Thiorhodovibrio frisius: one gene and its partners. The protein of the gene in region 2 interacts with the protein of the main gene of each other region in a pairwise test. Links are inferred from orthologs where the notes say so. Each region holds a gene or a part of one and is shown on either strand. Other genes may lie near its edges. The genes, in order: Thiofri_RS13260, grxD and Thiofri_RS09095.

Region 1 (11,212 bases), 590 kb from region 2 along the record:
ATATCGAGATTACCCGCCCCCTAGAACTCGACAGATCGCAGACTGTCGCTCTCGATACGCATTCTTTTTTAAATATCCTGAATGTGCTGAATCTGGAGCTTTCGGACCTGGCCGAAATGTGCGATCTGGAAAGCGCGCTTGAGGGCGATATCAACCGAATTTTCCAACTGGCCGATGAGATGTCGAACCCTGATACCGCCTATGCGCGAATTGCCGGGCTTGATCAGGACATCGCGGCCATCGAGCGAAAATTGGACGAGCAACTGGCCACCCGGCCCGAAGCGCGCGACTCGGCCAAGGTGCGCGAGGCGCGCGAGAATCTGGAGTCGATTTTCTCGGTGCTGCGCAAGCGCGTTGCCGATCTTCAGGCGCGTATTGACGACCTGACGTCCTGGCGGGAGTTTGAAATTGCACGGATGATCGAGGACTTTCAAAAAGTGTTTGGCGCTATCGAGAAAAATAGCAAGGGGCGTTTTCGTATCATCGATAACATCGCCGCACAGGAGTCCCAAGACTATTACGTCGATTTCAAAGTGCACAGCTCCGAGGACCCGTTAATCCGCATGCCGGCGGTGCTGATCGATGTGGTGCGAGACCTGCTTGCCAATGCACGCAAATACACGTCACCCGGTGGCCGCATCAATGCCGGCGTGTGGAGCGATGACAGCCGGCTGTGCATTAGCGTGGAGGACTCCGGCCGGGGGATTCCCGAGGATGAAATTGAATCAGTCATCGACTACGGCCAGCGCGCCTCCAATGTGCAAGATCGCCGCACCATGGGCGGCGGCCTCGGGCTAACCAAGGCCTATTTTATTTGCAAGCAACTCGGCGGGCGGTTTTGGATTCGCTCGGAGTTGGATCGAGGTACGCGAATTCGGATGATGATTCCAAAGATTGCCGGGGAAGTCAGCGACTGCTCGGAGCCTTTAGATACTGCGGCAGATTAAGGTTGCGCTTGCAGCGGTGAATTGATTCACCCCAAAATCAGCCCTGATGCGCCTCCTAAGTCGCTTCCTCAATCGCGGCTGAAGCCGCTCCCACCAGAGTTTGGCTGATGACTGATGCCGAGACGCCCTGCCCCCCTGCGGGCGATTTTTTCAACCTCTACCACCAAGGACTGGTGCGCGTAGCCGTCTGCGTGCCTGAGGTGGTCGTCGCCGACCCATCGACCAATGCCCGCGCCACTCTGCGCCTCGCCCAGCAGGCGGCTAAATCAGGCGCCTTGGTGGCCCTATTCCCCGAACTTGGGCTCTCGGCCTACAGCAACGAAGATCTCTTCCAGCAGCAGGCGCTGCTCGATGCCAGCCTGGCGGCCCTGGATGAGGTGCGCCTGGCCAGCCGGGAGTTTGCCACCCTGCTGGCGGTTGGCCTGCCGCTGGCAGTCGACGGCCGACTGTTCAATACCGCCGTGCTGGTGCACCAGGGCCGGCTGCTGGGCGCGGCGCCAAAAAGCTATCTGCCAAATTTTCGTGAGTTCTACGAAAAACGCCAGTTCAGCCCAGCGCGCGACGCATTGAGTCGAGAGATTTCTCTGCTCGGAGAGACCATCCCCTTCGGCAACGATTTACTGTTCGAGGCACGCAATCTGCCCGGCTGCGTGCTGCACATGGAGCTGTGCGAGGATCTGTGGACGCCCATTCCACCCAGCACCCATGCCGCCCTGGCAGGCGCCACCCTGCTGTTGAACCTCTCCGCCAGCAACATCACCATTGGCAAGGCCGCCGAGCGCAATGCCCTGTGCGCGGCTCAGTCTGGCAAGTGCCTGGCGGCTTATCTTTACTCTGCCGCTGGGCCGGGCGAGTCGAGCACAGATCTCGCCTGGGACGGCCATGCGGTGATCTACGAAAACGGCCAGTTATTAGCTGAGTCTGAGCGCTTCGCGCCCAGCGAGCAAATAATTCTGGCCGATATCGATCTCGATCTGCTCATTGGCGAGCGCCGCCGGCGCACCAGCTTTGGCGACGCAGCCGCCGCCGAGAGCGAACACCTGCGCGGGATGCGGCGGATTGGTTTCGCACCTGGGCTACCCGGCGGCGACCTGGGGCTCAGGCGCCGCGTCGAGCGCTTTCCTTTTGTGCCGGCCGATAGCCGCACACGCGATGCCTATTGCTACGAGGCCTACAACATTCAGGTACAGGCCCTGGCCAAACGGCTGGCTGCCACGAGCATCGAGCGACTGGTGATCGGCGTCTCCGGCGGACTGGATTCCACCCAGGCACTGCTGGTGGCCGCGCGCACCATGGACCGGCTCGGGCTGCCGCGCACCAATGTGCTGGCCTACACCCTGCCCGGCTTTGCCACCGGCGAGTCTACCCGCGTCAATGCCTGGACGCTGATGCGCGCACTCGGCGTGACTGCGGCAGAAATCGACATCCGCCCCTCCTGCCTGCAAATGCTCCAAGACCTCGGCCATCCTTTTGCCGACGGGCAGCCGGTGCATGATGTCACCTTCGAGAACGTGCAGGCCGGAGAGCGCACCTCGCATCTGTTCCGGCTAGCAAATCATCATCAGGCATTGGTGCTCGGCACCGGAGATCTGTCGGAAATCGCGCTGGGCTGGTCCACCTATGGCGTGGGCGATCAGATGTCGCATTACAATGTAAACGCATCGGTCAGCAAGACACTGATTCAATACCTGATCCGTTGGTTGATTGCCAGCAATCAATTCGATGATGCCACCAATGCAGTCCTGCAGCGCATTCTCGACACAGAAATCTCACCCGAGCTAGTGCCACCCGATGCGCAGGGCCATATTCAAAGCACCCAGGACATCATCGGCCCCTATGAACTTCAGGACTTTCACCTCTATTACATCAGCCGCTATGGTCTGCGCCCGAGCAAGGTAGCTTTTTTGGCCTGGCATGCCTGGCATGATCGCGCGCACGGCCCTTGGCCGGATGGCATGAGACCCGAGGATCAGCAAGAGTATGATCTAAGCAGCATTCGCCGCTGGCTTGAGGTCTTTGTCCGGCGCTTTTTCGGTGGCAGTCAATTCAAGCGCAGCTGCATGCCTAATGGGCCAAAAGTCAGCTCCGGCGGATCACTGTCGCCGCGCGGGGACTGGCGCGCGCCAAGCGATGCGGTGGCGGCGGTGTGGCTGGATGAGTTGCGGCAAAATGTGCCAAATATCACTTCGGCGGAAAAGTAAGAGCGAATTCATTCGCCCCTGCAAGCGATGCACGGTCGCCAATTGCTCTGACATCCGCATCTTGATGGAGAGCCAAGTGTTCTCAATGGGTCAATCAATCCTACAGCCGGGGCGGTTCTTCGCTGCGGTCATCCTGTTCATCATGGCGTCGACAGGACTGGCAAAAACGGCGGCAATCCCCTCCTATGATGTCTCAACCGCAGGTATCGCCTCTAACCCATTTCAGGTTTATTTGATTCAGGATGAGTCCAGGACATTGACGATTGATGAGATCGCATCGGGCCGTATCCAAGGTACCCTGACATCCTCCCGATTTCATATAAATTCTACTGACATTAACTATTGGTTTATTTTCACTCTTGAGAACAACTCCAGTGAGCCGGTCAATCGAATTGTGCGATTTGACGAGCCATTTGCCGATCAGGCCAGTATTTACTACCGACAGAGAGGGGCCTGGCATGAGGAATCGGCGGGACTTGCGGTGCCGATTAAGGAGCGTCGCGTCTCTAATCGAAATCCAATCTTCCCAATCACCATTACCCCGGGAGAAGCCAAGACAGTCTATCTGAAGCTTCAGTCCAATGTTGCCAGGATCACCATTGGTTTGTATTGCGACAAGCCGGAAATCTTCCTAAATTGGGAGCTGCTGCAGACAGCTTTTTATATGTTCTATTTTGGCGCCGCCAGCGCCTTAATTGTTTACAATTTATTTTTGTTCTTCGCGCTCAATGAAAGACTCTATCTTTACTATGTTTTGCATGGTCTTGCGTATAGTACCTTTGTGTTTTTTTATAGCGGATTTGATCTTTACCTCGGCATCGATAAGGACCTTCATTTGTTTTGATCTTTCTGATTTTGTTTACCAGAAGGCTACTGCAAACAAAAATCAATTTCCCAAGAATCGATAAAATATTGATCGGTTTTGCCATTGCAGCACTTCTGCTGGGCATTACCAGCTTCCTTGACATCCATTATTATCAATACCTTGCGCCTCTTGGGTTATCAGTCTATCTATTTCTTTTGTTTCTGGGAGTCTATGCCAAGCTGAAGGGCATCACGCTGTCCGGTTACTACCTGTTGAGTATGGCGCTCTATTTTTCCGGGATCATTCTGCTCGCCTTGCTGTTAATGGACTTAATTCCTTACAGCCTATTCGCGCGATATCTTTATATATCCGGCTCCTTGGCTGAATTGACCATTTTCTCCCTGGCATTAGCTTATCGGGTCAAGTTATTGCAGAATCAGAAAACAGGCCTTCAACAACAATTGATCGAAACCGAACGACAAGCAAAGGCGCGTTTGGAAGTGAAGGTGGCTGAACGCACCGAGGCACTCAAACAGGCCAATGAAGAATTGGAACGCATGGCCATGAAGGACGGTCTGACTAGCCTGGCGAATCGGCGCTTTCTCGATCAACGCTTGCGCGAAGAATGGCAAAGATTAAAGCGGGAGCAGGGATTTCTCGCCGTTGTTATATGCGATATCGATTATTTCAAACGGTTCAATGATCACTATGGTCATCAGAGCGGCGACACATGCATCGTCAAGGTCGCGCGGGCGCTGCAGCACGGTCTCCAGCGTCCCGGTGATCTGGCTGGGCGCTATGGGGGCGAGGAATTTTTGATGCTACTGCCAAACACGGATATCCAGGGCGCGGCCATCACCGCCGAAAGGCTCCGCTCAGCCGTCGAGGCGCTGGCGATCAAACACGCGAAATCCGATGTGAGGTATGTGACCATGTCTTTCGGCGTAGCCGCAGCCATACCCCAGGAGGACTGCAGCGCGGAACATCTTGTTTCGCTGGCGGACGAGGCGCTGTATCGTGCCAAGGACCAAGGCCGAAACCGGGTTGTCGTCAGTGAGTGAGTGAATATTTCCTTTCCCGTTAACAAGAAAGCATCGTCTTCAGAAAACATCACCTCAATATCTCGCGAGCCGTGCCATACTTCGCGGCTTTCATTTGATTGCGCTCTTGCATCCGATAAAGCATTTCGGAAACAACTTCAGTCGGGGATCAATAAAGCCCGGATGAAACTTTACTATTGACCAGCTTTTCAAGCTGGGGGACATCAACCTTCATGAGTCAGTCGGGTTATCATTTTCGCCCAACGTGCTCAGCGGTCGATTGGGCTGGAGTCAAGGTTTTGATGGACAGTGCATGAAGCTCGCCGCTCGCGATCTGGTCGCGGACAGTGTCCATCACCAGACGCTGTTTTTTGATGGGCGTCAGCCCTTCAAAAGACTCGCTGACAACAATGGCGTCGAAGTGACTACCGTCGCCACTGACTTGAACCTCGGCGTCTGACAGGCCATTGCGGATGAGTTGCGCCACGGCTTCTGTTTCCATTGGGGCTCCTTGCGGCTTGCTATTGGGAAGCTTGTTGTTGGGTCCAGAGGAAATGCGGCCGGGGCGAGTCTTGTCCAAGGTTCGAACCCGCGCGACGGCCGGCTGAAGCCACCGCACCCCGAGGGAGATCAGCCTTCCAGGGATTCCATGCGAATGCGCACCACGGCGCCCTGCACCGCCTCAAGCGCCTCAATGCGGGCGATGGCACGGTTCATGTCGCCTTCCTTAATGCGATGGGTGAGCATAATCAGGGGCACATGGGTGTCGCCCGCGCCCGGTTCTTTTTGCTGAATGGCCTCGATGCTGATGCCCTCCTCGCCGAGGATACCGGCGATACCTGCCATAACGCCGGGACTGTCGAGCGCGAGCAGGCGCAGATAATACGCCGTCTCGATGGCATCCATCGACAGCACCGGGGTGTCGCTCAGCTCATCCGGCTGGAAGGCGAGATGGGGCACCCGGTTGGTCGGATCGGTGGTCAGAGCGCGCGTGATATCCACCACATCGGCCACTACGGCAGAGGCAGTCGGCAGGGCACCGGCACCGGCACCATAGTAGAGCGTGGGACCGACGGCATCACACTTGACCAGCACCGCGTTCATCACGCCATCGACATTGGCAATCAGCCGCCGATGTGGGATGAGCGTGGGATGGACACGCAGCTCGATGCCGTCCGGGGTGCGCCGGGCGATACCAAGATGCTTGATGCAATAGCCGAGCTTGGCGGCATAGGCGACATCCAGGGGCTCAATGCGGGAGATGCCTTCGGTAAAGGTCTTGTCAAATTGCAGCGGGATGCCGAAGGCGAGCGAACCGAGAATAGTCAGCTTGTGCGCGGCGTCGATGCCTTCGACATCGAAAGTTGGATCGGCCTCGGCGTAGCCGAGTTCTTGCGCCTCGGCCAGCACCTCAGCAAAAGCGCGGCCCTTATCGCGCATCTCGGTCAGGATGAAATTGCCAGTGCCATTGATGATGCCGGCGATCCACTCAACATGGTTGGCGGCCAGACCTTCACGCAGCGCCTTGATGATAGGAATGCCCCCGGCCACGGCAGCCTCGAAGGCGACTGTGACGCCCTTGGCTTGAGCGGCGGCAAAGATCTCGTTGCCATGCAGGGCAATCAGCGCCTTGTTGGCGGTGACCACATGTTTGCCGTTCTCAATAGCCTTGAGCACCAGTTCGCGCGCCGGTGAATAACCGCCGATCAGCTCGATGACGATGTCGATCTCTGGGTCATCGACCACCTTGAAGGCGTCGTCAGAAATCTTGTCGATACGCTCGAGCCCGGAGATGCGGCTCTTGTCGTATTCACGCGCCGCCGCATGGGCGATGCGAATCTCGCGTCCGGCGCGACGGGCGATTTCCTCGGCATTGCCGGTCAGCACGGTGACGGTACCGCCGCCAACTGTACCCAGGCCCAAGAGTCCGATCTTAACGGGCTCCATAGTGTCTCCTCCAGAATCTGTAATGAAAGTGCGCATAGCGCTGGGCGCCGCGCACTCAGGCCACGTTTGCGGTGAATCCGATGCGCGCGTCCTCGCGCAGCATGTGTTTGATGCCTTTCACCGCCTGACGGGTGCGGTGTTCGTTCTCGATCAGCGCGAAACGCACATGATCGTCGCCATAGTCGCCAAAGCCAATACCCGGCGAGACCGCAACTTTCGCATCTTGCAGCAGCTTTTTGGCAAACTCCAGCGAGCCCATCGCCTGATAGGCCTCGGGAATACGCGCCCAGACGAACATGGTCGCGCGCGGTTTCTCGACCGGCCAGCCGGCAGCTTGCAGCCCCTCACAGAGCACGTCGCGCCGACTTTCGTATTGATCGCGGATCTCGGCCACGCAGTCCTGCGAGGACTCGAGCGCATGAATGGCCGCAACCTGAATGGGAGTAAAGGTGCCATAGTCGAGGTAGGACTTGATGCGCGCCAAGGCGGCGATCATGGTCGGATTGCCGCACATAAAGCCAATGCGCCAGCCCGGCATATTGTAGCTTTTTGACATGGAGAAAAACTCCACGGCATAGTCGATTGCACCCGGCACCTGCAAAATGGACGGCGCCTTGTAGCCGTCGAAAACGATGTCAGCATAGGCCAAATCGTGCACGACCCAGATGCCGTGCTCGCGGGCGATGTCGATGACTTTTTCAAAGAAGTCCAGCTCCACACACTGAGTGGTGGGATTGCCGGGGAAGTTGAGCACCAGCATCTTCGGCCGCGGCCAAGAGTCCAAAATCGCGCGCTGGAGCTCCTCGAAAAAGTCCACCTCAGGCGTCAGCTTGACGTGGCGCACATCGGCGCCTGCGATAATAAAGCCATAGGGATGAATCGGATAGGCCGGATTGGGCACCAGCACAGTGTCGCCCGCCGCCATGGTCGCCATGGCCAGATGGGCGAGCCCCTCCTTGCTGCCGATGGTAACAATGGCCTGACTTTCGGGGTCCAGGGTGACAGCGTAGCGATCCTGATACCAGCGGCAGATGGCGCGGCGCAGGCGCGGAATACCGCGCGAGACCGAATAACGATGGGTATCGCGGCGCTGGGCGACCTCGACAAGCTTATCGACAATATGCCGGGGCGTGGGCTGGTCCGGATTGCCCATGCCGAAGTCGATAATATCCTCGCCGCGCGCTCGCGCCGCTGCCTTCAACTCATTGACAATGTTGAAAACATAGGGCGGAAGCCGCTCGATGCGGCTGAAATTGGGCTGGGGCGCGAGCACGGATGTTCCTCTCAAAGATTGGCAAGGGAAACCTTGCAGTTTAGCGCGCCGCGCGGCGGATGCCTATCGCTGAACGCGACGGTGCGCGAGCGGAGCACAGCTGGAGCGGGGTTAGGCAGGGTTGGGCCGGTTTGAGGCACAACCGGATAGCAACTGGAGCAACTCAGGACTCAAGCCAGAAAGTGACGGGACCATCGTTGGTGAGACTCACCTGCATGTCGGCGCCGAATCGTCCGCTTGCCACCGGCTGATGGGTCTGACGTGCGCACTCCAGCAGGTGCGCGAACAGCCGCTCGCCAAGCTCTGGTGGCGCGGCGCTGGTAAAGCTTGCCCGAGTGCCCTTGCGGGTATCGGCCGCCAGAGTGAACTGAGGCACCAGCAGCAGGCCGCCTTTGACATCGCGCAGGCTCAAGTTCATGCGGCCACTGGCATCGGGGAACACACGGTAGCCGAGCAGGCGCTCAAGCAACCGCTCGGCGCGGGATTCGTTATCCTCAGGCTGCACCGCGACCAGCACTAGAAGGCCTTGATCGATAGCGCCAACTAACTCCCCCGCCACCTCAACCCGCGCCTGGGTGACGCGCTGGAGCAGGCCGATCATGCCAACTGTTGGGCGAAGCGATCAGTGGCTGCGATGAGTTCGCGCGCAATGCCGGGCTCAAAGGCCGCGTGACCGGCGTCGGGGATGATCTTGAGTTCAGCCTCGGGCCAGGCCTGGTGCAACTCCCAGGCAGACGCCAGCGGGCAGATGGCGTCGTAGCGACCATGCACGATAACACCGGGAATGCCGCGCACGGCATTGATGTCCCGCAGCAACTGGTCCGATTGCAAGAAGGCGTTGTGCAAAAAGTAATGGCATTCCACGCGCGCTAGGGCGATGGCGAACGCATCGGCGGCAAAGCTGTCGCGCAGTTCGCGATTCGACAGCAGGGTGGCACAGCGCCCCTCCCACAGCGACCAGGCGCGCGCGGCGGCGGTCTGCGCCTCACCCGGCGGACCGAACAGGCGCTCGGCATAGGCGCGCAACAGATCGCCCTGCTCTTCTGGCGCGATGGGCGCGAGATAGTCCTGCCAGTAGTCGGGGAACAGGCGGCTCGCGCCCTGTTGGTAGAACCAGTGAATTTCTTCCGGCCGACAGAGAAAAATCCCGCGCAGCACCAAAGCTGACACGGCCTCTGGGTGCTGCTCGGCATAGGCCAATGCAAGGGTTGAGCCCCAGGAACCGCCAAACACCAACCAGCGCTCCACCCCCAGATGCGCGCGCAGGCGTTCGATATCGGCGACCAGATCCCAGGTGGTATTGGCATCGACACAGGCATGAGGCCGTGAGCGCCCGCAACCGCGCTGATCGAACAGAATGATACGGTAGCGCTCGGGATCGAAAAACTGCCGGTGCGACGCACTACAGCCGGCACCCGGTCCGCCATGCAGAAACAGCGCCGGGTACCCGTTCGGGTTGCCGCACTGCTCGACATAGAGTTCATGCCCGTCGCCGACATCAAGGTATTCAGTCGCATAGGGCTCAATGGCGGGGTAGAAACTGTTTTGCATCGTCATCGCCAAACCCCCGACTCAATTCGCTTTGGTGGTGATATCCGCGTCGGTCGCGGTCTGTCCCGGTTCGGAGCCACGTGCGGCAACCTGTTCAAGAGAGACGCAACGCTCAAGCTCCGAGTCAGCCAGCTCAACCAGTCGCTTCTGCTCTCCGACCAAGGCATCCGGCGGGATTGGAGAGGCCGTCAGCATCTCCGCTGCTGCACGCATATCCTCGCAACGGCTTCGGTCATCTTCGGTTAGAGTGGCACGAAACAGCCGCGCCGAGGCGCCGTAGATGAAGCCAAGTGCCCGATCTGGCGCCTCCCTGCGCGCCGCATCGGCAGCTTTGAGCAATTTGTCGTTCTCGCGCCCGACTCGCGGCTCTCGCGTATTGTCGTCGAGCCGATTGCGCCTTTCACTCAGCGCCAGCAGCAGACCACCATGATAGGCAACCCGACGACTGGTAGCCTGCTCCGAGGCGGACAGACGTAGCGCCTTTTTGTAGTTGCGTTCCGCGCAGTCCAGCAGCTGGCGCATATTCGCATCCCGATCTGATGTTGTGTGCGGCAGCTCAATGGCCTGCCGCAGGCAGTCATCCGCCTGACTGGCATCTTGCTCGGCACGATCAGGCCCGCCCTTGGTCTGCTCGCCGCCGCCAAAAAACCCGGCCAAAAATCCCCCGCCCGAGTTCTCGGCTACGGACCCTGCTGAGTCGCTGCTCGCCGACTCCGTCTGCTCGAGCATCGCCGTTGCCGCCCCTGCCTCAACGCCACCCTGCCCCAAATCTTGGGACGGTGTGGTCTCGCATCCGCTCAAAAGAACCGAAACCGCGAGCAACGCTGGCGGCGCGAAGCATTTCCATCGCGCAGAGCCGCCGGGCGCTCGCTCGAACAGTGCGAAAGGCAGAAACATAAGCTTTGCTCGTGGCATCCCAGAAGGGGCGCTAACATGCAGCCAAGACATGGTCCCCACTGACATCCGACCTGACAAATCCGACCTGACAAATCCGATCAGCCGGATTCTGACCAAAAGAAATCCGCGTGGGGGGATATGCGGGTAGGATCAGGATTGAGGCGCGGAATCGCCAGGACAGTGATCGGTATCGAGAAAGAAAGCGTCGTACCAGGGATAGGCAACCCTGCATTCATACTTCAGCTTTGTGGCATGGGAGTGGCCAACAAAGACAAACCATCCACCACCGATCAGCAGAAACATGATAATAATCAGGAAGTCTTTCATCGGAAGATCCTCGCTTAAGGTTCTGACACCTGAGAAAGCTCTCAGGCATCGGGTAGCACGACAAAATACCACCGGCAATCAAACCGGTAACAAGCACTCAGAAATGTGAACCAGCTCGACAACGCAGACCGGGCCTAACGCCCAAGATTAACCCTTACCCCGATTGCTCGTCCAAGCGATTGCGCATCCGGGCTGATTGTTCATCCAGGCGATTGAACCGGTCC
Region 2 (5,396 bases):
GTGTCGGTGGCGTAGGGGTCGCCGGTCGCGTTTCGCAGCTCTGGGTGCGTGGGGAGAATGTCCTGCTCCAGCACTTCCCATGTCTCCCTGCACTCCATGGCGATCAGGGCGCCGCCATCGGGTTGCCGGAAGAGGGCGGTCGTCATCTCGCAGCGTTCTCCGCCGTCATCCGCCGGGTAGTGGAGGTAGCCGTTCGGCACGTCGAGGGTGAAGTGACTGGCCGGGTGTGTCGCGGCCCTGCGGATCTCGGTCTTGAGTTCGTCGATCTTCGCGAAGGGGTGCCACCAGTCGGCGAAGATCCACTGCGGCATTAGCTCAAAGCAGTCGACAATGTCGAGCCTTTTGGTCGGGCCCTGTGCTGCGGCGGAATGGATGCTGAGGCCAATGCAGACGCAGATCGCGCATAGAGTCAGTGGTTTCATGGGCTCGGACTCAACGACAGAAAGTTGGTGAATCGCTGATGAATGAGGCCCGGTTGGGGCCTTGGTTCAATCCGCAAAGGGGCCTTTATTCAAGAAGGTGCAATACGTCTCCACAGCCCGCTGCGCGGCTTCCTCGGGTATCTCGTCCGGGTTGTTGCGAGAGCGCTCTGAGAGATAGCGTGCCTGGAGCTTCAGCAAGGTGCCTCGTAGCGTCATTATGGCGTTTGGGGCGCCGATGTTGAGCATCTCCCATGGAATCCCTGCAATACAATCAGGTGGCTGGCAGCTCTTGGGGGTATTGCCTAGTTCAAAGTCTGTCAGATGACCGAGGATTTCGCGCTGAAGAAAATCTGTGGCGGCCAGGGCCTTGTCGAGGGAGTGCTCCGTCTCCGGCATTTTGAGATCTTCGGGTACGGCGGAGTTGGCGGAATCACAGAGATTAGTCCCAGGCTCTTGGACGGTGGCAGTTTGTTGATTTGAGTTCGAGCAAGCCTCAGCAGACAGATCACTTTGCTGCTGACACCGGGCGTCGTTCAGAACCTGCCGCCAGTCCTCCTGTTGCATGCTGTAGCGGTCGTCCTCGAAGGCTTCGGGACGGCCCTTTTCCGTGAATTGGACAAGCGCATCGTTGTCAAAATAATAGCGATACTCGCCGAAGTCGCTCTTGCGGAAATAAAACAGGGGCTTGCCACCCTTGTAGAGATACTCCTCGTACCAGTTGACAGCCGAGCGCTCGCCTTTGATCTCGACACGCACCAAGGTTTGCGCATTGGGTTCGTAGCTATTGCCTTCGGTTCCCGAGGAGCCGGAAAGGTCGTACCAGCGCCGAATCGTCCGCTGATAGATGCCGACCACGGCTACGGGTGCGTTGAGCTGGTTTTCCGAGATCTCGATCAGGTAGAGACGGCAAGCCGTGGAATCCTGTTGTTCGCTCAACTTGGCACTGTGGTTACAGCGCGTGATCTCCGAGCTGATCTTGTTGTAATAACTGCGGATCTCGCCGATGGCTTGGTCATCGGCCTGTACCGGCATGGCTGCAATAACGTGGATAACGAGAAGGAAGCGAAAGAGTCTCATAGTGATTCCTCAGATCGATGGATGGATAGGCGGTTCAAGTTCGGGTAGCGGCCATCCGTTCAGCATGGCGCCCCGTCCAATCTCGGAATTTGCCTCAGTTCTCGCTCGGCGCCATGAACAGTTGCGCCATGTTCTCGATGATGCTGAAGAATAATCCGGCGCTGAATTCCTTGGTCATGACAGTATCCAGCGGCGGCCATTCAGGTGGGGAAAAGGTCATGGATTCAGATTCGCCGTAGTGCATGTTCCGGACTTCGATATCACCGATGGCAAGTCCGACAAGTTGCCCGGTCGCGTTGATGTGGAAGATTTCTGAGGTCATGGCCTCCGGATCGCGGGCGTCGGGAAGCAGCAGCTTCAGGGTGGTTTGGCCGTCCCTTTGCCCCACCTTGCCGAGCAGAAATCCGGATTGTTGCAAGTAGTTCAGCAATTCGGCAGCGCCCTCGCGGGTGGTGAGAAATGGTGACTCCAGCAGTGAGCGGTTGTTCCGGACAAGGTCGTCGACGTCATTGACCAGATTTGCAGAAAGGCTAAAGCTGAACCCGCCCTCGGGGCTGGGCTGCAAATCCACCTTGAACGAGGGCACGGGGCCCGGTTCCGAGGTGCGACGAAGTACTTTTTCGCCTTTGGTGTACAGGATGGCTCCCTCCGGAGCTGTTCTGTAGGCCAACTCCAGTTCCTCCGAGCGACGCAGTTGCGTCTCAAAGGAGTTTCCCCCGATGTCCATGGCCACATAGGCGGTGATGGGGGTATTGGTTGGCGCCCGAGTGTAAAGCAGCGTTCCTTCGAGCGCCTCCAGCTCCGCAAGGGCCCCCGCAGCGCCGATCAGCGCGTCGGTAAAGACTTCCAGTCGGGAGTCGTATTGCTCCATGGCCTCCTGTAGCTCTCGCGCCGGTGCAAGCCATGGGCTGTCTGGATAGCCCGCTTCGAGTTGAGCGAGAAGTTCCCGGGCGTTATCGGGCTGGCCAAGGGCGGCATGGGACCAGGCGCGCTGAAAGATGATCTTGTCCCCGTCTTCGGAGAGAGGCTGCCGCTCGAGAAGGGCGAGGGCGTCGGCGAATTTCTTGTCCTGAATGGACGCTTCTGCGGAAATCTGGCGGATGGCCGGCTCTTCCCGTTCATCCTCTGTCATCTGAAAAAGAAGCAGGTCGCGCAGAAATTGCGCCGCCTGGTTATGAGAGAAATCGTGCAGCGCGATGGCTTTTTTCGACTTACTTTGTTGGCTATCTGCGGCGAGCGCAGCGATTTGGGCCAGATCATCGTCCTGATCAAGCTGATCAAGCATGGGCTTGAGGCGCGCCAAGAGATCCTTCTTTTCCCTAACTTCCCCGGCGGCTTCGAGCAGGTACACCGATTTCAGCAGAAAATCGGGATCGTCGAGGAGCTGATCGCCAAAGTCATCCATGGCGGCCCCCATACCCTGGGTAAAGTGTTCCGGAAATGTGGGGCTTTGCTCCCGAGAGAATTCGTCAATCAATCCGGAGAGCAATTGGCGATAGTCGCTGGCGTTGGCAAATGTGGAGCGAAAATAGCGTGCTTGAAGGCTTTGGGGGTAATCCAAAGCCAACAATTCTTGCATCTTTTCGACTTGTGGTTGGTTTTGGAATACCGTTGCGACCATCAACAGATCAAAGGCCACGCGCGGCGCCAGGCCGGAATTCGGCTGCTTTTCCAGAAAATTCCGGGCGGCCAGGGTATAGCCAGCGGGATCACCTTGATCGAGATACTTCTCTGGGCGTGGATAGTCGTTCTCGGCAATCGCGCTTATGGAGAAGAGCGCGAAAAGGATCGAAACGCAAGAGTGCAGGGCGGTTCGACCGACGTTCATGGAGCAAACCTCTTTGCGATGGTTGTTGATACCTTTAGCGCGAAATCATAACATTTCGGCTCTTGCGGGGGATCGCGAGGGATGTTTTTATGCTTGCGTATCTGTGGATCGTCAAGTGGCAGAGATTTCGCTACATCCTTATCACGCATCGAAATCGCGCCGTGCTTGGGCATGGGGGCTGGTGGCACATCCGTTTCGCGGCTGCTACGCCGCTTGATTCATCCGGCCCTTGGCCCGATCTGAGAAGCGGTGATAAATCGCAATGAGGTAATCCGGATGGATGTTCTTGAACGAATCGACCAGCAAGTGAAGGGTAACCCGGTAGTGATCTATATGAAGGGGACGCCGCAATTTCCGCAGTGTGGTTTTTCGATGCGTGCGGCTCAGGCGCTATCGGATTGCAGCGTGCCTTTTGCCTTTGTGAATGTGTTGCAAGATCCGGAGATTTTCGAGAATCTGCCGCGCTACGCGGACTGGCCGACCTTCCCGCAGATTTATGTTGCTGGTGAGCTGATCGGTGGCTGCGACATCACGCTCGAGCTGCATCAGTCGGGTGAGCTGAAATCGATGATGGAAGCGGCGGCAGCGAAACAACCCGAGGCTGGCTGAACGCGCGAGGGGTTGGCTCGCTCAAGCGTTTTCATTGAAGTCTCTTGGTTGGGACTGTGAACCTGTGAGCTGGGAACCTTCGCGTGAATGACATGGATTCATTGTCCGGGGTGGCCGGGACTATGCACCTTCGGGCAAACCGCGTTCGCGGCATTGGTTGACGATGCGGCAGAACAGCCGGGCGGTTTGTTCGGCGTCGTAAATGGCCGAGTGTGCTTCGCTGTCGTCCCAGTCGAGTCCGGCGGCGCGTGCCGCTTTGGCAAGCACGGTCTGGCCGTATGTCAGCCCCGCCAGGGAGACAGTGTCGAGCACACTGAAGGCATGGAAGGGGTTGCGCTTGAAGCCGGTACGCTCGATGGCGGCTTTCAAAAACCCGAGGTCGAAATGTGCGTTGTGACCGACCAGAATGGCGCGGTTGCAGGCGCTTGACTTGACTGCCTTGCGCACCGGGTTCAAGACCTGTTTGATCGCATCGCTTTCGGCAATGGCAGCGCGGAAGGGGTGGTAGGGGTCGATCTTATTAAAGGCGAGCGCCCGCGGGTCGAGTTCGGCCCCCACGAAGGGCGAAACGTGACAGGCGATGGTTGGCCCGGGCTCGAGCCAACCCGCGTGATCCATGTTGATAACAATTGCCGCAATTTCGAGCAGTGCGTGGCGCTGGGGGTCGAAGCCGGCCGTTTCTAAATCGACCACCACCGGCAAAAAACCGCGAAAGCGGCGGGCGATCAGGCTTTGACTCTGGTTTTCGGAATCCATTGGTCAGGGTGGGGATCGCTGTTACTGAGCAGTTGTGCCAGTCGCTTCATCCGCGACCACCGGTTCGCAGTGGAAGCGGCGAAAATGTGCGTTGCCGTCGGCCTCGGCCTCAGTGATATAGAGTTGGTTATTGCTAAGATCGATGCGCAGGCGACCGTTATCGGCGTCGACCTGGGTTTCCCGTGACCATACCGCCTCGGCGCGATTCAGCCAGGCGGCACTGCTCTCGATGCGGGCGGGCTCGATGTTGTAAGCCTCTCCCGGGCTGGTTTTGATGATTGTCAGGGTGATGGGTTCTTGGTTTTCCGCTGCGACCTCGGTATAGCTGACCTGGCCTTGCCCATCGAAGCTGACCTGCCGCGTGGGCTGTTCAACGCAACTTAAGCTAATGCGCGTTGGCGCGGGTGGTGCTTCGGTGGCGAAAGCTGTGGGCTGCAAAACCAGCAAGCTGGCCGCTAACGCAAGCATAAACGGGCGGTTTTGGGCGGAGATTCTGAACATCGTGATCCTGTGGTGATTTCCGGTCGGGTTTGATGAAGGTCCAATCGATGCGTCCGGGGCTGTCCGCTGGGCAGGTTTGACCCAGGCCAGCCGGTCAGCAATCTGTCATCGCTTGGTTTTGTGGCATCTTATCAGGAATGGCTTGGGCTGCTCCTTCCGCGCGCTGGAGGTGGCCTGTGGGCGGCTGCTGCCGCGTCGCGCGT
Region 3 (11,322 bases), 350 kb from region 2 along the record:
CGCGAGAACCCCAGCCGACTGGCAGGGCTGCGCCTCGCCTTGCCGGATGGCCGCGCGGTGCCCCTGACCAATCTGGTGACCCTGGAGCGCGGCGAAGGCCCAGTCGCCCTGACCCGCGAGCGCGGCAATCGCCTAGCGGTGGCCATCGCCAATGTCTCCGGGCGCGACCTGGTTGGCTTTGTCGAGGAAGCCCGCGCAAAGGTTGCCGAGCAGGTCGATTTACCGACCGGCTACTGGCTCGAATGGGGTGGCGAGTTCGAAAACCAGCAGCGCGCCGCTGCGCGCCTGGCCTTGGTGGTGCCCATCGCCATCGGGCTGATTTTTCTGATCCTCTTTTCCACCTTCCGCTCGGTGATGCAGGCGGTGCTTATCCTGGCCATGGTGCCCTTCGCCATGATCGGTGGCATCGTCGGACTCTTCGTCACCGGCGAGTACATGTCGGTGCCGGCCTCAGTGGGTTTTATCGCCCTGCTCGGCATCGCCGTGCTCAATGGTGTGGTGATGCTGACCTATTTCAATCAACTGCGCACCCTCGGCCGCCCCATTGCCGAGGTGGTGGTCGAAGGTGCCAAACGCCGTCTGCGCCCGGTGCTAATGACCGCCACCACTGCTACCTTCGGTTTGGTGCCGCTGTTATTCGCTAGCGGCCCTGGCTCGGAGATCCAGCGCCCGCTGGCTATTGTGGTGATCGGCGGGCTGGTGTCCGCCACCACGCTGACGCTGATCGTGCTACCGATGCTGTATCGCCGCTTTGGAGCCCACTGATTATGGAAACATCCACAATCGATACATCACCCTCTGGAAGGCTAAAGCCGTGAACTCCAACGCCCTGCTCTCCCTGATCGTCGCCCCTGAAGCCGAGGAGGCCGTCGCTGCCTGGCTGCTCGATGACGAGACCATCCCCGGCTTCTCCAGCACCCCCATTGCCGGGCATGGCTCTTCGGAATCCTCCATGACCCTGGCCGAACAGGTCGCCGGACGCCGTCGGCGGGTGATGTTCTTCACCCATCTGGAGCAATCCGTCGCCGAGCGGGTGCTTGAGCGCCTGCGCGAGGACTTCCCGGGTGCCGACATCCATTACTGGATAGCGCCGGTCTTGGTGGCGGGGCATTTGGGGTGATGACTTCGCCGCGACCGCGAGGCGCTCGAAGTCCTTGAGCGCACGCGCTTCGGTATGTGGTGGCCGCAGCGACCGACGATGGCGTTGAAGATGCGTTGGTTCATACACCAGCCAAAGCGTCTGGCCTGCTTTGCGGGTCGCTCGGCCCTGGCTCATAAATGGCTGAATCGAGATAGCGAATCTGTCCCTCTCGCCAGACAATCAAACGCGTCTTGGTCATCAGTGCCTGGCGCCCGACCTGTTCGGCGGCGCGCGCCATTGCCGCCAGCGAGACGGGCAGTAACGGATCACGCCCTTCGGAAATGGCTTTGCTATTCATTGCTTCTCATCCCAACCGACGACCTTTGGCGGCCCATCGGCGCTATCGAACAATACCCATTCATCGGCTAACGGCCGATAGACCTCGAGAAAATTGCGCCAGCGCCACTGCCATATCCGCGTTCGGCAGCTTTAGGACTGCTGATCAGGCATGCCATGGAAAAACTTTGCGCATGGGGCGGATCAAACGTTGGTTGTGCGCTGGCGGTGCCTCGAGGCGGGCGAGGCAGCGCGAAGGCAATCGATTTGACCAGCAATCGACCGTCTTGATCGTCGCCGGGCGTCTTGTCGTCGCACTTCGGGGTGCGATGTCTTTTGTCCGGCATCGTTCTGATCGATTGTTGTTCTCTGGGCATTTTTGGCCAACATCGGGCATTCGACGGTCTCAGAAGCTCCAGCCCAATGATTGCATGAAACCTTCAAGGTTCGTGCAAGGGATGTGGAAATGGGCGCATACATTCGGGATCTTTGCCGCATTCTCCTTGAATTGCTCTTCCGTGACCACGGTGCCTTGATGCACGCGGGCACAGGCGATGACAAAGGGGTCGGCGACAGGATCGCCCATCAGTCGCTGCCGCTCGCCGATCAATGTTTGAAAGTGCCTGATCGCCAGTATTTCCGCGACGAAGCGCAACTCCTCGGCACTCGGCGTGGTGAATATCTGTTTGCGTGACTTCAACCAGGCATTGGTGTGCTGGGCTGAATTGCCGCGCTGCATCTCGTTCCAGACTTCTTTCGTGGAGATCAGCATGCCGGAATTGACCATCCCGTCGAGCTCGTCCCAAATAGTCGTAAAAACGCCGGGGTAGAAATGCTTGAGGCTGCTCAACGAACTGGTGTCGAAGACATAGATCATGCACCGGACCCTTGCAGTATCCGTTGCTCAATGCCAGCGAAGTTCTTCGGCTTGATGCCCAGTAGATCGGATGCCTGCTCGACGGTGAGTCGCTGCCGATAGTGCTGTTGGACGACGGCTTGGGCGAAGCGCTGGCTCAGATAGGCATTCTGCGACGCAAACCAGTTGCCGCCGTCCCCGTCCTTCTGCTGCGCGGCCCACGTTTTGGCCTTCTCTTCGTATAATTTGCGCGGAAAGCGTCCCTGATCGACCAGAATGCGCAATGTGGTCTCGCGGCTTACCCCGTAGCGGCAGGCCAGCTGCGCGAAGTGTTCCTCTGTGATGTCCTCGGGATGCGGAGGGAGTCGCGCCATCTGCCGCCGGAAGTCGTCCTCGGGGATCAGAACAGCCGCCGCCACAGCGTTGCAGAAGCGTTCGATGGCCTGGGCCTTGCCGCGCATCCGGTCCACATAGGACGGATCGAGCTTGCCGATGCCGCGGACGTCCAGCAGCAGATGCGCCAGCTCATGCAGCAGGCTGAAGGTTTGGCGAGTCTTGGTGGTGCTGTTATTCAGGTAGATCAGCGGGAACTCGGCGTCGGTCAGGCAGAAGCCCGAGATGTCTTTCTGCTTGAAGGCGTTCTTAAAGACGAACACGCCTGCGTCTTCAATGGCCTTGCGCCACGCCTTCAGCGCGCGCTCGTCGCTCGACCAGCCGGCCTGGCTCTCCATGTCGATGCCCAGAGCGTCGCGGACCTCGTCTGCCTGACGGGCGATCGAGCGAGTGCGCGACAGGGACAGGATCTGCCATATACGTCGGGGCGCGGGGTTGCCACCCTCGAACAACTCCCCGAGTGCAAGCTGGTGGGCATGTGCTCGGCGAATCTGGAGATGGGTATCGCGCGAGAGGGTATCGAGATCGGCCTCGGGCAGGGTACGGAACTCCCACTTGGGCTGTAGCTCACGCGGTGGCTCCGGAAGAAAAAACACGGCAAGCGGGCGTTTGTAGATGCCGTAGGCGAGTTTCTCCAGCTGGGCATAGGTCGGCGCAGCATCCCCGGACTCCCAGCGCTCGATGTCAGCCAACGGGCGCTTCAGACGCTCGGCCACCTCCGGTATGGCCATACCCAGACTCTCCCGCGCCCAGCGCAGGACAGATGGTTGGACCGCGACGGTCTCTTGCCTAGGCATGGGGCTTGCCGGGTTGGATGATGCGTTTGCGATTCATGTGCAAGATAAGGCTAGTGCGATTGAATGGTCAGAGCCCGGGTCCACACCCGCACGGCATGTTATCGCAGCCGGGCGGAGCGAACCAGCATTGGGACCCTCCTGCACCTCAAAGCTGCAGCGGCAGCATCCGCACCACCGAGGATCTCGCGCAACTGCACTCGCAGTGGTTTACGCCTTTCTTGCCGGGAATATGGCCATAGCCCCCGCAGCTGAGGGCCTCGGCCAGATGCACCGTCAGCTTGGCGAATTCTCCGACCTCCGCGTCGGAGATATCCAGGCCCGCCAGATCAGGTCATCTGATCTTCGGCCCAGTGCCACTAATGCTCGCCAGCGGCCCGGACTCGGAGATCCAGCGCCCACTGGCCATTGTGATGATCGGTGGGCTGTTGTCCTCCACCACGCTGACGCTGATCGTGCTGCCGATGCTATATCGGCGCTTTGGAGCCAACTGATTATGGGAACATCCACAATCGATTTATCACTCTCTGGAAGGCAAAAGTTGCGAATTCCAACGCCTTGCTCTCCCTGATCGTCACCCCGGAAGCCGAGGAAGCCATCGCTTCCTGGCTGCTCAATGAAGTCAGCGGGATGCCGGCACGGCGGCAACCTGAACGCGGGTTCCCGCGAAGGGCTCCGCGATATCCGGTGCGGCAAAGTCAGACTCCTTTAGCTGGACAAAAAAGTCGGCAAACCTCGACTGGTGATTGGGACGCATGGGCTTGGCGATGGTGCTCGCGAGGATTTGGCCTTGGGCGTCAAGCAGAGTCACCTTCACCGCGCCGGGAATCAAGCCGCGTCTGGCAATGAGCCGCGACGCCCGACCGCGCAGGGTCAGCACCCCGTCGCGCTCATGAATGTGCACGGCGGACAGATGCACCCTTGATGAGTCGATGACCTCAAGCGCAGGCTGGGTGGCTGCCTCTTGCGGCGCTGACATGGCAGCAAGGGGCGCGAGAATGACGAAGACGGCCAAAACTTTGACCAAGCTGCGAGGCAAAGGGTCGCAAACATGCGGGTGGAAACGGGCATTGCTTGGCATGGGCAGTCCCTCCAATGAGCAGGTGACAGCGAATGACAGATCGGCTGATACAGGATACCGAAAAGACTAGCCACCCAAGATGAATTCAAGCTGAATGTCGGCCGGGCCGATCTCAGCCGGCTAGATCAGAACGCCAAGACCGGCTCATCAGCGTCCACGAGCGCGACCATCTTGCGCGACAGCCTTTGCACACCCAATATCAGGGTCAGGTAAAATACGGATTCCATTTTTGATTTAGGCGACAGGGTAATTATGCGATCTTCATCCACTCATAGCACTGCGCTGGCTGCGGCTGTGACGCTTGCGGTCGGTCTTGACTCAACGGCGCTCTCTGCCGCAGACGGGCTAAACCCGCTTGAACAGATTGGCAAGGCGCTTTTCTTCGACGCCGAGCTTTCGCAGCCACCGGGTCAGGCCTGCGTGAGCTGCCACAACCCCATGACCGGGTGGACTAGCCCCCAACCCGGAGACGACCCGGCATCGGCAATTCACGAGGGCGCGGTCGCCGGGCGCTTCGGCAACCGCCGACCGCCGACGGCGGCTTATGCCTCGTTCAGCCCGCCGTTATATCTCGACACGGAAGAAGACCACTTCGTCGGCGGCAACTTCTGGGATGGGCGCGCCACCGGCTGGCTGCTCGGCCATGCCACCGCCGAGCAGGCATTGGGGCCCTTTCTCAATCCAGTCGAGCAGAACATGTCCAGCGGCGCCGAAGTGGTGCATCGCGTGTGCCACGGCAGCATTGGCGAGGCATTTCGCGCGTACTTTGGCTCCGAGGTGTGCGACAACCCGGTTGCGGGCTTCAACGCCATCGCCCGCGCCATCGCAGCCTTTGAGACGTCCTCGGAGGTGAACGCATTCAGCTCCAAGTACGACTATTACCTGAAAGACCCCGAGCGCTACCCTCTGAGCGAAGAGGAAATGCGCGGCCTGGATTTATTTGTGCGCGAGGATAAGGGCAACTGCGCCGCCTGCCATCCGCACGAACCCGGCCCCGATGGCGAGCCACCGCTCTTTACCGATTTCACTTACGACAATCTCGGCGTCGGGCGCAACCCGGACAATCCCTGGTATCAGATGAAGGCCTACAACCCGGAGGGTGCCGATTGGGTGGATCCGGGCCTGGGCGCTTTCCTTGAGACGGTTCCGCGCTTTGCTGATCGGGCCGCCGAGAACATGGGCAAGTATAAGGTGCCCACTCTGCGCAATGCTGATCTGCGCCCGGCCGAAGGATTTGTGAAACGCTTCATGCACAATGGCGCCCAAGCGAGCCTGAAAGAAGTGGTGCACTTCTACAACACCAGGGACATCAAGCCGGTGTGTAAGGAGGTCGAAAACCCGCAACCGGGGAGCAACTGCTGGCCGGCGCCAGAGATCAGCGCCAACTTAAATACCGAGGAACTCGGCGACCTGGGGCTGACTGAGGCCGAAGAAGACGCCATTGTGACCTTCATGCGCACGCTAAACGACGGCTGGACGCCACCCGAAAACAATCCCTGAGGACCAATGCCCAGTGACCCCAACAGCGGAGACCAGCAGCGATGTCACGCAAAGAACGCATTCAAGCCCTGATCACCGAAACAATGCAGCCAAGTCATCTCGCGGTGATGGATGAAAGCCACATGCACGCCGTGCCGGCTGGCGCCGAGTCACATTTCAAACTGGTGGTGGTGAGCAATGCATTCGACGGCGAATCGCTCATCAAACGCCATCGGAAGCTCAACGCTCTGCTGAGCGCTGAGTTCGAGCAGGGTCTGCATGCGCTGGCCATTCATGCCTTCACGCCGTCCGAATGGCGCGACAAGGGCGAGGCCGCACCGGCCTCGCCCAAATGCCGTGGTGGCTCCAAAGCCAAACCGGGCACGGCGACTCAGGCAGACGCCGCAGCGCCGGCCTGAGTTCTGTCAGTCTTTTTGCGCCGCTGCCCGGTCAAAAAACTCCCGCGTCAGCTTGAACACCACTGGGCTCAGCAATAGCAGCGCGACCAGATTCGGAATCGCCATCAACGCGTTCAGGGTATCAGCCACCAGCCAGATGAAATCCAGGCTGAGGTAGGCACCGGCCGGAATGGCGGCCACCCAGAGCACCCGGAAGGGCAGGATGGCGCGCACACCCAGCAGATACTCAACGCAGCGCTCGCCATAGACGCTCCAGCCCAGCACTGTGGTGAAGGCAAAGAGCGCCAAGCCCAGGGTCACCACATAGGCACCGGCACCGGGCAATTCGTTACCAAAGGCCAGGGCCGAGAGTTCAGCGCCGCTCTCGCCACCAGTCCAGGCGCCGGAGGTGACAATCACCAAACCGGTGATGGTACAGATAATGATGGTGTCAATGAAGGTGCCCAGCATGGCCACGGTACCCTGACGCACGGGACTGTCGGTCTGCGCCGCCGCATGGGCGATGGGGGCGCTGCCTAGGCCGGCTTCGTTCGAGAAAATACCACGCGCCACGCCCATCTGAATGGCCAGCATCACCGAGGCGCCGGCAAAACCGCCAACGCCTGCCGTGGGAGTGAAGGCCTCGCGCAGGATGGTCATGAAGGCAGCCGGGATTTCCGTCACATTGAGCGCCAGCACTACCAAGCCGGCCAGCAGGTAAGCGATGGCCATGAAGGGCACCAGCTTTCCTGCCACCTTGGCAATCCAGCGGATGCCGCCAATCAGCACCAAGCCGACTAGCACCGCCATCACCCCGCCAGTCCACAAGGGCGGCACATTGAACTTGACCTCCAACGCATGGGCGACCGAATTGGCCTGCACCGTATTGCCGATGCCGAATCCGGCCATGGCGCCAAAAATGGCAAAGGCGACTGCAAGCCACGCCCAGCGCTTTCCGAGCCCGTTGCGAATGTAATACATGGGCCCGCCAACGTGGTTGTTGTTCTCGTCAACCTCGCGATAACTTACCGCTAGTACCGCCTCGGCATACTTGGTCGCCATGCCGACTAGGGCGGTCATCCACATCCAGAACAGGGCGCCCGGGCCGCCGACAGCGATTGCCGTACCAACCCCGGCGATATTACCGGTGCCGATGGTGGCCGAGAGCGAGGTCATCAGCGCGTTAAACGAGCTGATATCGCCCGTCCCTTCGCTGCGCCGGCCCTGCCACAGCATGCGAAATCCATAACCGAGCCGCCGGATCGGCATGGCCTTCAAACCAAAGGAAAGATACAGGCCGGTGCCCAGAATCAGCACCAGCATTGGCGGCCCCCATAACAGGCCGTTGAGAACGCCGACCCATTCCGTCACTTGCTCCATTTGCGCTTCCCCCTTGTCGCGAAACGAAAGCGCGCTAGTCTAGCTGTCAGCTTACGGCTTGTCATGGCCCGCGCCCGAATCCTATGTCTGTTCCGCTGCGCGATCACGCTCGGCCAGACGCGCAAGTTTCTCGCCGATGCGGGTCTCCAGCCCACGCGGCACCGGCTGGTAGTAGTCGCGAGGCTTGAGCTGGTCGGGAAAGTAGTTCTCGCCAGCGGCATAGGCATCGGGCTCATCATGCGCATAGCGATAGCGCGCGCCCTTGCCCATGGCCTGCATCAATGCTGTGGGTGCATTGCACAGATGCGCCGGCACCGGCAGCGAGCCCTGCGCGCGCGCATCGGCCAGCGCCTGCTTCCAGGCAATGTAGACGGCGTTGCTCTTGGGCGCACAGGCGAGATAGACCGCCGCCTGGGCCAGCGCCAGCTCGCCCTCGGGACTGCCGAGGCGCTGCATGGCATCCCAGGCGTTGAGCGTGAGTTCGAGCGCGCGCGGGTCGGCATTGCCGATGTCTTCGCTCGCAATGCGCACCAGGCGGCGGGCCAGATAGAGCGGATCGCAGCCGCCATCGATCATGCGCGCGAGCCAGTAGAGGGCGGCATCAGGCGCCGAGCCGCGCACCGATTTGTGCAACGCGGAGATTTGATCGTAGAAGGCATCGCCGCCCTTGTCGAAGCGGCGGGCACCGGCATCGAGCACGGCTTCAATGACCGAGGTGGTCATCGAAGGGCCAGGAACTTCTGGATTGGTGACTTCTGGCGCACCGCCCTGCCCTGCCTGCTCCACCCGCTGAGCGGCAAGCTCGAGCAGACTGAGCGCGCGGCGCGCATCGCCATCGGCGACTCGCGCAAGTTGCTGGCAGGCCTCGGGCGCGATACTCAGGCCAAGCTGGCCAAGTCCCCGTTCGCTGTCCCCGAGCGCGCGCCGGATCAGGGTCTCAAGCGCAAGGGTATCCATGGGCTCGAGCACATAGACCCGAGCGCGCGAGAGCAGCGCGCTGTTGAGCGCAAAGGATGGGTTTTCGGTGGTCGCGCCGATGAAGGTCAGGGTGCCGTCTTCGACATGGGGCAGAAAGGCATCCTGCTGCGCCTTGTTGAAGCGATGGACCTCATCGATGAACAGCAGGGTGGCTTGTGGGGTCAGTCCCTCGCGCAGGCGCTTGGCCTCGGCGACCGCCTCGCGGACTTCTTTCACGCCAGCAAGCACGGCGGAGAGCTGAATGAAATGCGCATCGGCTGCGTTGGCAAAGAGCCGTGCCAGCGTCGTCTTGCCGGTGCCGGGCGGTCCCCAAAGTATCATCGAGTGCAACCGCCCCGAGACCAGCGCCTGATGCAGCGGCCGACCGGGTGCGAGCAGATGGGCTTGACCGACACAGTCCTCAAGTCGCTGAGGACGCATGCGCTCGGGGAGCGGGACGGCTGGTGCTGAAATGGTCAAGCGTCGTCTGATCCCGCCGACAGGACGATTCGCACCTAACAAGCCTCAGTCAATTTGCAGGAAGTCCCCGCCGACGGGGCGCTTAAACTCAAAAAGCGCATCTGACAGCTTTGGGTTGCGTTTGATGTTGGTAAACATGAAGCGGGTGAGCTGACCGAAGCGGTCTTCCATCAGCAGGGTGTCGAGTTGTCCGTCGATGAAGGCGATCTGCAGGCGCACGACCTGGGAGTCGTCCGCTTTGGGTTCGAGTTCCACCCAGGCACGCCCATCGTCGCGGCTGAGCGGGCGCAGCTTGAAAAACTCTTCGACCGGCCGGTCGCTCACCAAAAGCTGGGCTGGGGTGCCATCGAGCGCGGCATTCTGGGAGCGGTGGCTGACTTGGTTGAGCTCGGTGTCTTGCAGATAGACGCGTTTGCCATCGGCAACGATGAGCTGTTTGGAAGGCGTGTCGTATTCCCAGCGAAACAGCCCGGGGCGGCGCAGAAAAAGCCGGCCAGCAGACTCAAATGCCTGCTCTCCGCTTGAGCCTGGTGTCAGGGTAACCTGGCGAAAATCGGCGCTCAGGCTGTTCAAGCCATTGAGGTAATTCTTGAGGGTGGTGACCGCATCAGGGGCGGCACTGGCGCTGAGTGAGAGAAAGAAAAGGCTGATTAACGAGAAGATTCCGGCGATTCGGATGCTTGGTGCCATGAGTCTACTGATCCTTTTGAGCAAGGTGACGACTGAGAAGTTTCTTAATCCTCAGAGGCCGGCGGTGGGGCCAAGACTTCGCGGTTGCCGTTGGTTTCGGCCGGTCCGACGACGCCGATGCGCTCCATTTCCTCGATCATGCGCGCAGCGCGGTTATAACCGATTTTCAGCCGCCGCTGCACGCCAGAGATGGACGCCCGGCGAGTTTCGACGACAATCTGCACCGCTTCGTCAAAGAGCGCATCCTTATCCTCGACATCACCACCGGCGCTCGGTTCCGCATCAATGCCGGTCAGGAAGTCAGAAGACTCCTGCAGCACGGTGTCGATAAACTCAGGCGGGCCAAATTGCTTGAGATGATCCACCACTTTGTGGACTTCATGGTCATCGACAAAAGCGCCGTGGACCCGCTGCGGAATACTGCTGCCAGGCGGCATGTAGAGCATATCGCCATGACCCAGCAACTGCTCGGCCCCCATCTGGTCGAGGATGGTGCGGGAGTCTACCCGCGATGAGACCTTGAACGCCATGCGCGTTGGCACATTGGCCTTGATCAGCCCGGTCAGCACGTCCACTGACGGACGCTGGGTCGCCAGCAGCAGATGAATGCCCGAGGCGCGCGCCTTCTGCGCCAGACGCACGATCAGCTCCTCGACCTTTTTGCCCACCACCATCATCATGTCGGCCAGTTCGTCGATGATAACGACGATGTAAGGCAGATGGCTCAGAGTCGGTGGCGGCAGGTCCGGGTCCAGTTCGCCACCGGCTGCGGCCAGGGCGACAGGATCAATAATGGCCTCGCCGGCATCAGTTGCCTGCTTGATGACTTTGTTAAAGCCACCAATGTTGCGCACCTTAAGTTCGGACATCAGGCGGTAACGGCGTTCCATCTCGGCCACACACCAGCGCAGCGCATTGGCGGCTTCCTTCATGTCGGTCACCACCGGGGTGAGCAGATGCGGAATACCGTTGTAAACCGACAGCTCGAGCATTTTCGGATCGACCATGATCAGACGCACATCCTTGGGCTCGGCTTTATACAACAGGCTCAGGATCATGGCGTTGATGGCCACCGACTTACCCGAGCCTGTGGTGCCAGCAATCAGCGCATGGGGCATGGAGCCGAGATCGGCCACCACTGGCTGCCCGCCAATGTCGGTGCCTAGCCCGATGGTGAGCGCGGAATCAGGCTTGCGATAGGCATCGGAGTTCAGCACTTCGCTCAAGACCACCATGTCCCTGCTATCGTTGGGAATCTCAAGCCCAATGACCGATTTGCCGGGAATGATCTCCACCACCCGCACGCTGACTTTCGACAATGCGCGAGCCAGATCCCGCGCCAGGCCGGTGATTTTGGCCGCCTTCACACCCGGCGCCAGTTCCAGCTCGAACAAAGC

What was found.
Region 1: the proteins of grxD (region 2) and Thiofri_RS13260 interact in binary tests that used the Escherichia coli proteins (3 or more experiments, as listed by UniProt). The link is inferred for Thiorhodovibrio frisius from one-to-one orthologs.
Region 3: the proteins of grxD (region 2) and Thiofri_RS09095 interact in binary tests that used the Escherichia coli proteins (3 or more experiments, as listed by UniProt). The link is inferred for Thiorhodovibrio frisius from one-to-one orthologs.

Annotation. Positions count from the first base shown.
Region 1 is NZ_CP121471.1:2,878,002-2,889,213, forward strand. What follows is about bases 3,870-6,532. They hold Thiofri_RS13260 (BolA family protein), read right to left. Parts: upstream 5,496-6,532; coding sequence 5,244-5,495; downstream 3,870-5,243. Other genes in these bases: Thiofri_RS13250 (7TMR-DISMED2 domain-containing protein), read left to right, coding at 3,870-3,992; Thiofri_RS13255 (GGDEF domain-containing protein), read left to right, coding at 3,989-5,014; Thiofri_RS13265 (homoserine dehydrogenase), read right to left, coding at 5,624-6,532. Also shown: Thiofri_RS13240 (ATP-binding protein), read left to right, coding at 1-947; Thiofri_RS13245 (NAD(+) synthase), read left to right, coding at 1,055-3,148; more of Thiofri_RS13250, read left to right, coding at 3,213-3,869; more of Thiofri_RS13265, read right to left, coding at 6,533-6,940; alaC (alanine transaminase), read right to left, coding at 6,996-8,213; dtd (D-aminoacyl-tRNA deacylase), read right to left, coding at 8,377-8,814; pip (prolyl aminopeptidase), read right to left, coding at 8,811-9,770; Thiofri_RS13285 (hypothetical protein), read right to left, coding at 9,786-10,493; Thiofri_RS13290 (hypothetical protein), read right to left, coding at 10,812-10,988. UniProt on the Escherichia coli protein: Involved in cell resistance against acid stress.
Region 2 is NZ_CP121471.1:2,287,249-2,292,644, forward strand. Bases 2,396-5,269 are described here. They hold grxD (Grx4 family monothiol glutaredoxin), read left to right. Parts: upstream 2,396-3,603; coding sequence 3,604-3,936; downstream 3,937-5,269. Other genes in these bases: Thiofri_RS10715 (tetratricopeptide repeat protein), read right to left, coding at 2,396-3,138; rnt (ribonuclease T), read right to left, coding at 4,057-4,692; Thiofri_RS10730 (hypothetical protein), read right to left, coding at 4,714-5,193. In the rest of the region: Thiofri_RS10705 (hypothetical protein), read right to left, coding at 1-422; Thiofri_RS10710 (hypothetical protein), read right to left, coding at 489-1,499; more of Thiofri_RS10715, read right to left, coding at 1,594-2,395. UniProt on the Escherichia coli protein: Monothiol glutaredoxin involved in the biogenesis of iron-sulfur clusters.
Region 3 is NZ_CP121471.1:1,933,788-1,945,109, reverse strand. Bases 4,988-7,760 are described here. They hold Thiofri_RS09095 (BolA family protein), read left to right. Parts: upstream 4,988-6,082; coding sequence 6,083-6,439; downstream 6,440-7,760. Other genes in these bases: Thiofri_RS09090 (alanine/glycine:cation symporter family protein), read right to left, coding at 6,446-7,760; Thiofri_RS09100 (cytochrome-c peroxidase), read left to right, coding at 4,988-6,041. Also shown: Thiofri_RS09135 (efflux RND transporter permease subunit), read left to right, coding at 1-765; Thiofri_RS09130 (DUF3240 family protein), read left to right, coding at 815-1,120; Thiofri_RS09125 (hypothetical protein), read right to left, coding at 1,221-1,439; Thiofri_RS09120 (PIN domain-containing protein), read right to left, coding at 1,824-2,294; Thiofri_RS09115 (ImmA/IrrE family metallo-endopeptidase), read right to left, coding at 2,291-3,397; Thiofri_RS09105 (hypothetical protein), read right to left, coding at 4,083-4,541; more of Thiofri_RS09100, read left to right, coding at 4,794-4,987; more of Thiofri_RS09090, read right to left, coding at 7,761-7,798; Thiofri_RS09085 (replication-associated recombination protein A), read right to left, coding at 7,880-9,235; outer membrane lipoprotein chaperone LolA, read right to left, coding at 9,281-9,925; Thiofri_RS09075 (DNA translocase FtsK), read right to left, coding at 9,970-11,322. UniProt on the Escherichia coli protein: Transcriptional regulator that plays an important role in general stress response. Has many effects on cell morphology, cell growth and cell division. Acts by regulating the transcription of many genes, including dacA (PBP-5), dacC (PBP-6), ampC and mreB.